Lactiplantibacillus plantarum: one gene and its partner. Each later gene encodes a partner of the first gene's protein in a complex. Links are inferred from orthologs where the notes say so. Each region holds a gene or a part of one and is shown in the gene's direction. Other genes may lie near its edges.

Region 1 (4,471 bases):
TTTAGATTTGCCATTAGGAAAAGTACGCCTCAAACAAAAGGGATCGGCGGGTGGTCATAATGGCATCAAGAGCATTATTAGTCATGTTGGCGATCAGCACTTCAAGCGCGTTAAAGTTGGTATTGACCATCCTCAGAAGATGAGTGTTGTTGATTACGTGTTGGGGAAATTTACGCCAGCCGAAGTGGCGAAGTTTGACGATGCTAAGATTACGGCGCTAGCGGCGGTCGAAGCTTGGTTAGCAAATGATGATTTTGCGGCAGTTATGAATCAATATAACTAGCCCGGGAGGAAACGACAGAATGGATATTGAAACGATTGTTGAGCAAACGCCCGACTTTCAAACAATTTTAGCAGGTATCAGCCCGCGTAGTCGGCAACTAATCACCGGATTGAACGGTTCGGCACGAACGGTTTATTTAAGCGCGCTATTTCACCAATTAACGCATTCATTACTGATCGTGACCGATAACGGTTTTCACGCGAGTCAGCTAGTGGATGATTTAACGAGTCTCTTAGATGAAGACCAAGTTTTTTTATTCCCAGCTGAAGAAATGATTGCGACGGAGGTTGCGACAAGTTCACCAGAGTCACGAGCGCAACGGGTCCAGGCTTTAAACGCCTTATTGCGTGACAGTCCGGCAGTGATCGTGACCTCGGTTGCAGGTGCCCGGCGGTTCTTGCCGCCCGTCGCACAATTTCAAGCAGCCACGTTACCGGTAGCCGTTGGTCAAGATATTGATTTGGAAGACTTGCAGCGGCAACTACACGACATGGGTTACGTTAAGGAAAAGTTAGTCGCACGCCCAGGAGATTTTGCGGTACGGGGCTCAATCGTGGATATTTACCCGTTAGATGCGGACTACCCTTTACGACTGGACTTCTTTGATACTGAAGTTGATACACTGAAGTATTTTGACCCGGGAACGCAACGTTCGGTGGAAAACTTGGATGAGTATACAATTTTGCCAGCTACCGATTTTATCCTGACAACAGCTATGCTGCAGGCCGGGGCACAGCGTCTTAAAACGGCGATTGCGGCTGAAAGTAAGAAACTCAAGCCAGCCGAACGCCAGACTTTGGCCGATAATTTAGCACAACCTTTAGCTGACATGGAAAAAGGAATTATCGGAAACGATTTATTGTTATATGGCGATTATTTATACGACCGGAAAACGAGTATTTTTGACTATGTGGCCGCTGACGGGCTCGTTATCTTCGAAGAATATTCGCGTTTGCTTGATAGTGAGCAGCAGTTATTAACGCAAGAAGCTGACTGGGTTACGGACCAATTGGCACATCACCGGGTGCTGGCAACTGCGAGTTACGGCAATGATATTCGGGATTTGCTCCGGGATGACCAACATGCACAACTCTTGATTTCGCTGTTTCAAAAGGGCATCGGTAACGTCAAACTAGCGCAAGTCACTAACGTGCGCACACGCCCGATGCAGGAATTTTTTGGGCAGCTCCCAGCGTTGAAGACCGAACTGGATCGGTGGCATAAGCTTAAACAGACGGTGGTCTTGATGGTATCAGAGGCTGAGCGTCTGACAAAGGTCAGTGATACGCTTGATGATTTTGAAATTGAAGCGGTCATGACTAAGGCCACTAATTTACAACCGGGTGCGGTTCAAATCGTGCAAGGTAGCTTGCAAAATGGATTTGAGTTTCCGGATGGTAAATTAGTCATCGTAACCGAGCAAGAAATGTTCAAGAAGGTGGCTAAGAAGCGTCCACGTCGTCAGACCTTGGCTAATGCCGAACGGTTGAAGAGTTATACGGATCTCAAACCCGGCGATTACGTCGTGCACGTCAATCACGGGATCGGAAAGTACGTTGGTATGGAGACGCTGGAAGTTGATGGTGTCCATCAAGACTACATTACGATTGCGTATCAAAATAATGCGAAGATCTTTATTCCCGTGACCCAGTTAAACCTAGTTCAAAAGTACGTTTCGTCAGAATCAAAGACGCCACGCATCAATAAGTTGGGTGGTACCGAATGGACGAAAGCGAAGCGCAAAGTCGCGGCGAAAATTGAAGATATCGCGGATGAACTAGTCGACCTGTATGCCAAGCGAGAGGCGGAGAAAGGTTACGCCTTTCCACCGGACGATAGTTATCAAGATGATTTCGATAACGATTTTCCGTACCCAGAGACGCCGGATCAAATTCGTAGTATTAATGAAATCAAGCATGATATGGAACGACCGAAACCGATGGACCGCCTATTGGTCGGCGATGTTGGTTATGGGAAGACGGAAGTCGCGTTGCGGGCCGCGTTTAAGGCGATTGAGGCCGGCAAACAAGTGGCCTTTCTAGTGCCAACGACCATTTTAGCTCAGCAACATTATGAAACGATGCTGAATCGGTTTGAAGGCTACCCGATTAACGTTGGCATGCTGTCACGATTCAGAACAACTAAGGAAATGAAAGAGACGGTCCAACAGTTAAAGAGTGGTGAAATTGACATCGTGGTTGGTACGCACCGCTTACTGTCTAAGGACGTCGCGTTTGCTGATCTGGGCCTGCTCATTATTGATGAGGAACAACGGTTTGGGGTCAAGCATAAGGAACGACTGAAGGCCTTGAAGGCTAGTGTGGATGTCTTGACGTTAACGGCAACGCCGATTCCGCGAACATTACACATGTCGATGCTCGGTGTACGGGACTTATCAGTGATTGAGACGCCGCCAACGAACCGTTATCCGATCCAAACGTACGTCATGGAACAGAATTTTGGCGTCATTAAAGAGGGAATTGAACGAGAAATGCAACGTAATGGGCAGGTTTTTTATTTGCATAACCGGGTTCATGATATTGATAAAGTCGTTGCACAGATCAAAGACTTGGTTCCTGACGCGGCGGTGGCCCATATTGATGGTCAGATGCCTGAGTCACAACTCGAAGGGATTCTCTACGATTTCATTCGGGGTGAGTACGATGTGTTAGTGACAACAACGATCATTGAGACCGGGGTTGATATTCCAAACGTCAACACCTTATTTGTGGAAAATGCTGACCGGATGGGACTGTCACAGCTATACCAGTTGCGTGGCCGGATTGGTCGGAGTAGTCGGGTCGCCTATGCTTACTTTACTTATCAGCAAAATAAAGTTTTGACAGAAGTTGGTGAGAAACGGTTACAGGCCATCAAGGACTTTACGGAACTTGGATCTGGCTTTAAAATCGCGATGCGCGACTTGTCGATTCGGGGTGCTGGTAACTTGTTAGGTAAGCAACAGCACGGCTTTATTGACTCAGTTGGTTATGACCTCTATACCCAGATGTTGTCAGAAGCAGTGGCGAAGAAGCGTGGTCAGGCGGCTAAAGTTAAGACCGATGCCACGGTCGAACTTGGAATCGAAGCCTACTTGCCGACCAGCTATATTGAAGATGAACGGCAAAAGATCGAAATTTATAAACGGATTCGCCAGCTGGAGAATAATGATCAGTACATGGAAGTTCAGGATGATTTAATGGATCGATTTGGTGATTATCCGGTAGAAGTCGCTGGACTATTAGCAGTAGGTAAGCTGAAGTTACTGGCGGATGACGCGCTGATTGAGAAGATTCAGCGTGACGATAGTGAGCTACACCTAACGTTATCCAAACAAGGGACGGCTAAGCTAGATACTAAAGATATTTTTAAGGCCTTGGCAAAAACAAAATTAAAAGCGACAGTTGGAATTGATGATGATAAAATGAAGGTTAAATTAGTCATTCAGCCAAAGATGCAACAGGATGAGTGGCTGGCGCAATTAACACAGTTTGTCGAACAACTGAGTTTGATCTTAGCCGAAGACGATGTCGCTAGTGCGTCTTAGCTCGGTAGTTGTTGTTATGAAGCATGGTTGCACGGGGTGGGTTAAGCGCTATCGAGTGGAACCAATGGCAAATAGCAGGAATTATCGTCTGATGGGGCGTTGTCCTGGCTAGTCAGGGCGCGGCTCAAATGAATTAGTATGAGACACCGAGTTGCTCGGTAGAAGGGATTTGTTATGCCAAAGGATCACTTGAACACCGTGTTCAAAGGTGCGTTAATTTTATCGATATCATCATTAGTCGCTAAGATTTTAAGCGCGGTATACCGGATTCCCTTACAGAACATGGTTGGTAATACGGGATTTTACGTTTATCAGCAGATTTATCCGCTGTACGGCATTGGCATGACCTTTGCATTAAATGGATTTCCAAATTTTATTTCTAAGTTAGTGGCAGAACAGCCAGACGAAACGAGTAAGTCGCTGATTGCACGGCGGGCGTTTCATATCTTATCCGGATTATCGTTGGTCGTCTTTTTCGGCTTGCAGCTTGGTGCAACGTGGATTGCGGCCCACATGGGTGACGTTAATCTAGCACCAATCATTAGTGCCGTGGCTTGGATGTTTGTCTTTATGCCATGGTTAGCAACCGGCCGTGGTTACTATCAAGGAAAATTTTTGATGGGACCGACCGCAGTGTCCCA
Region 2 (3,381 bases), 170 kb from region 1 along the record:
ACTGCACGTCGTCGTGCCGTACAGATGAAGTACAATGAAGATCATCACATCACGCCACATACGATTAAGAAGGCCATTCCAGAGCTAATTGCTTCGACGAAGACCACTGAAGACGCGGGCAAGAAGGATGACTTCTTAGAAACCGACTTTGATGATATGACCCGTGAACAACAATTAGATATGATTAGTAAGTTGGAAGAACAGATGAAGACCGCCGCTAAGAAGCTCGACTTTGAACAAGCCGCAACGCTGCGTGATACGGTCATGGAATTGAAAGCACAAATTAGCTAGCAGGTTGCTGGCTTGAGATTGAGGAGGCCTTTTTTTGGCAAATGATAAGATTGTCATTCACGGTGCGCGAGCCCATAATTTAAAAGATATCGACGTTACCATCCCGCGCGACAAATTAGTCGTGATTACGGGGCTGTCTGGCTCAGGTAAGAGTTCGTTAGCGTTCGATACCTTGTACGCGGAAGGACAACGTCGCTACGTGGAAAGTTTGTCAGCGTACGCGCGTCAATTCTTAGGACAGATGCAAAAACCAGACGTTGATTCAATTGATGGGCTTAGTCCGGCTATTTCGATCGATCAGAAAACAACATCCAAAAACCCGCGCTCAACGGTCGGAACCGTTACAGAAATCAATGATTATTTACGGTTACTGTGGGCCCGAGTCGGTGAACCGATTTGCCCGAACGATGGGACACCGATTGCGAGTCAAACTGTTGAACAGATGGTTGATCGGATTCAGAAATTACCGGAACGAACGAAGTTGCAGATTTTATCACCAATTGTCCGCCAGAAAAAGGGCGAGCACAAAAAGATCTTTGAAAAGATCAAGCGTGAAGGTTTCGTGCGGGTCCGTGTTGATGGTGATATTCATGATATCAGTGAAACTTTTGAACTGAACAAGAATCAACAACACACGATTGAAATCGTCATTGATCGGATCGTTGTGAAGTCAGGTGACCGTTCTCGGTTATTTGATTCTTTTGAAGCGGCGTTGCGATTAAGTGGGGGCTATGCGATTGCGGATGTGATCGGTGGCGAACCCATTATGTTCTCAGAACATTATGCTTGTCCTATCTGTGGGTTTACTGTGGGAGAACTTGAATCACGATTATTCTCGTTTAACGCGCCTCAGGGAGCTTGTCCAGACTGTGAAGGTCTCGGAATCAAGCTAGAAGTCGATGAGGACCTTGTCGTACCTGATAAGTCGCTGACATTGGCTGAAGGTGCGTTAGCGCCTTGGAATCCAATCAGTTCACAGTATTATCCTGAAATGTTGAAGCAAGCTTGTGAACAGTTAGAAATTCCGATGGATGTGCCGTATGAAGACTTATCAAAAGCTGATCAACAAACGGTTTTGTATGGGTCTAACGGAAAGACGTTCCATTTCCACTACCAGAACGACTTTGGTGGTGTTCGCGATGTTGACGCTGTGTTTGAGGGCGTTATCAACAATGTTGACCGCCGCTACCACGAAACGAATAGTGATTTCACCCGCGATGTGATGCGAAAGTATATGACGGAACTCACTTGTCAGACTTGTCATGGGTTCCGCTTAAATCGCAAGGCCCTGTCTGTCAAAGTTGGTGGCGAACATATCGGGATGGTCTCTGACTTAGCCATTGGTAAGGAACTCGATTTCTTTAACGAGTTGAGCTTATCAGAACAAAGTCTCGTGATTGCTAAACCAATCTTGAAGGAAATCCGCGACCGGTTATCATTCTTGCAAAATGTGGGACTGGCGTACTTAACGCTCAGCCGTTCTGCACGGACGCTGTCTGGTGGGGAAGCCCAGCGAATCCGGTTAGCAACACAGATCGGATCGAACTTGTCCGGCGTGCTCTATATCTTGGATGAACCATCAATTGGATTGCATCAGCGGGATAACGACCGCTTGATTGGTTCACTTAAGAAGATGCGCGATCTGGGGAATACGTTGATCGTGGTCGAACATGATGAAGACACGATGCGGGCCGCTGACTATATCGTGGATATCGGCCCGGGTGCCGGTGAAAACGGTGGTGAGGTCATGGCGGCCGGAACGCCCAAGCAAGTGGCTCGCTCGCGGAAGTCACTGACCGGCCAATATCTATCGGGCAAACGGTTTATCCCACTACCTGAAACTCGGCGTCCGGGTAATGGTAAGAAGATTCGTATCACTGGTGCGGCCGAAAACAACCTCAAGCAAATTGACGTTGATTTTCCACTAGGCGAATTTGTCGTGGTAACGGGGGTTTCCGGTTCTGGTAAGTCGACCTTGGTTAACGATGTTTTGAAACGCGTATTGGCACAGAAGTTGAATCGTAATTCTGAAAAGCCTGGTAAGTATAAGAGTGTCAGTGGTATTAAGAATATTGAACGGTTAGTTAATATTGACCAAAGTCCAATCGGCCGAACACCACGCAGTAATCCGGCCACATATACTGGTGTCTTTGACAATATTCGTGATTTATTTGCACAAACGAATGAAGCTAAATTACGTGGTTACAAGAAGGGCCGCTTTAGTTTTAATACTAAGGGTGGTCGTTGTGAGGCTTGTCACGGTGACGGGATTCTAAAAATTGAAATGAATTTCTTGCCCGATGTCTTTGTACCTTGTGAAGTGTGTCATGGTAAGCAATACAATTCTGAAACGTTGGAAGTTGAATACAAAGGCAAAAATATTGCCGATGTTCTTCAAATGACCGCTTCAGAAGCTGTTAAGTTCTTTGAACCAATTCCAAAGATTCGACGGAAACTACAGACCTTGGTCGACGTTGGTTTGGGCTATGTTAAGTTAGGCCAACCCGCCACGACTTTATCAGGTGGAGAAGCCCAACGGATGAAGTTAGCTTCCGAATTGCACAAACAACAGTCGGGGAAGAATTTCTACATCTTGGACGAACCAACGACTGGGTTGCACAGTGAAGATATTCGGCGCTTGATTGGTGTCTTGGATCGGTTGGTGGATGCGGGTAATACCGTGTTAATCATCGAGCATAATTTGGATGTTGTGAAGTCGGCGGATTATTTGATTGACTTGGGCCCAGAAGGCGGTGACGGCGGCGGAACAATCGTTGCTACTGGGACACCAGAACAGGTCGCTGAAGTGGCTGAAAGTTATACTGGCCAATACTTGAAGCCCGTTCTAGAACGGGATCGAGCACGTGAAGCAACTGCACCTGCTAAATAACGGGCAATGTGCTACACTTGAGTTTGTAATGTAATTTTAATTTAGAGGAGTTGTTTGTACATGGCTAAAGTAGAAAGTTTTACATTAGATCATACCAAGGTTTTAGCACCTTACGTTCGTAAAATTACGGTGGAAAATGGGCCTAAGGGTGATGCCATCACTAATTTTGATTTGCGGTTAGTTCAACCTAACAAGACCGC

The links. The genes of interacting proteins can lie anywhere in the genome.
Region 2: the proteins of mfd (region 1) and uvrA are in contact, whole or in part, in a crystal structure (PDB 4DFC), measured with the Escherichia coli proteins. The link is inferred for Lactiplantibacillus plantarum from one-to-one orthologs.

What each region holds. Positions count from the first base shown.
Region 1 is NZ_CP039121.1:2,772,347-2,776,817, reverse strand. What follows is about bases 1-4,030. They hold mfd (transcription-repair coupling factor), read left to right. Parts: upstream 1-302; coding sequence 303-3,830; downstream 3,831-4,030. Other genes in these bases: E5260_RS13095 (putative polysaccharide biosynthesis protein), read left to right, coding at 4,005-4,030; pth (aminoacyl-tRNA hydrolase), read left to right, coding at 1-283. Also shown: more of E5260_RS13095, read left to right, coding at 4,031-4,471. UniProt on the Escherichia coli protein: Couples transcription and DNA repair by recognizing RNA polymerase (RNAP) stalled at DNA lesions. Mediates ATP-dependent release of RNAP and its truncated transcript from the DNA, and recruitment of nucleotide excision repair machinery to the damaged site.
Region 2 is NZ_CP039121.1:2,603,402-2,606,782, reverse strand. It holds uvrA (excinuclease ABC subunit UvrA), read left to right. Parts: upstream 1-325; coding sequence 326-3,181; downstream 3,182-3,381. Other genes in the region: E5260_RS12280 (S-ribosylhomocysteine lyase), read left to right, coding at 3,242-3,381; uvrB (excinuclease ABC subunit UvrB), read left to right, coding at 1-291. UniProt on the Escherichia coli protein: The UvrABC repair system catalyzes the recognition and processing of DNA lesions. UvrA is an ATPase and a DNA-binding protein. A damage recognition complex composed of 2 UvrA and 2 UvrB subunits scans DNA for abnormalities.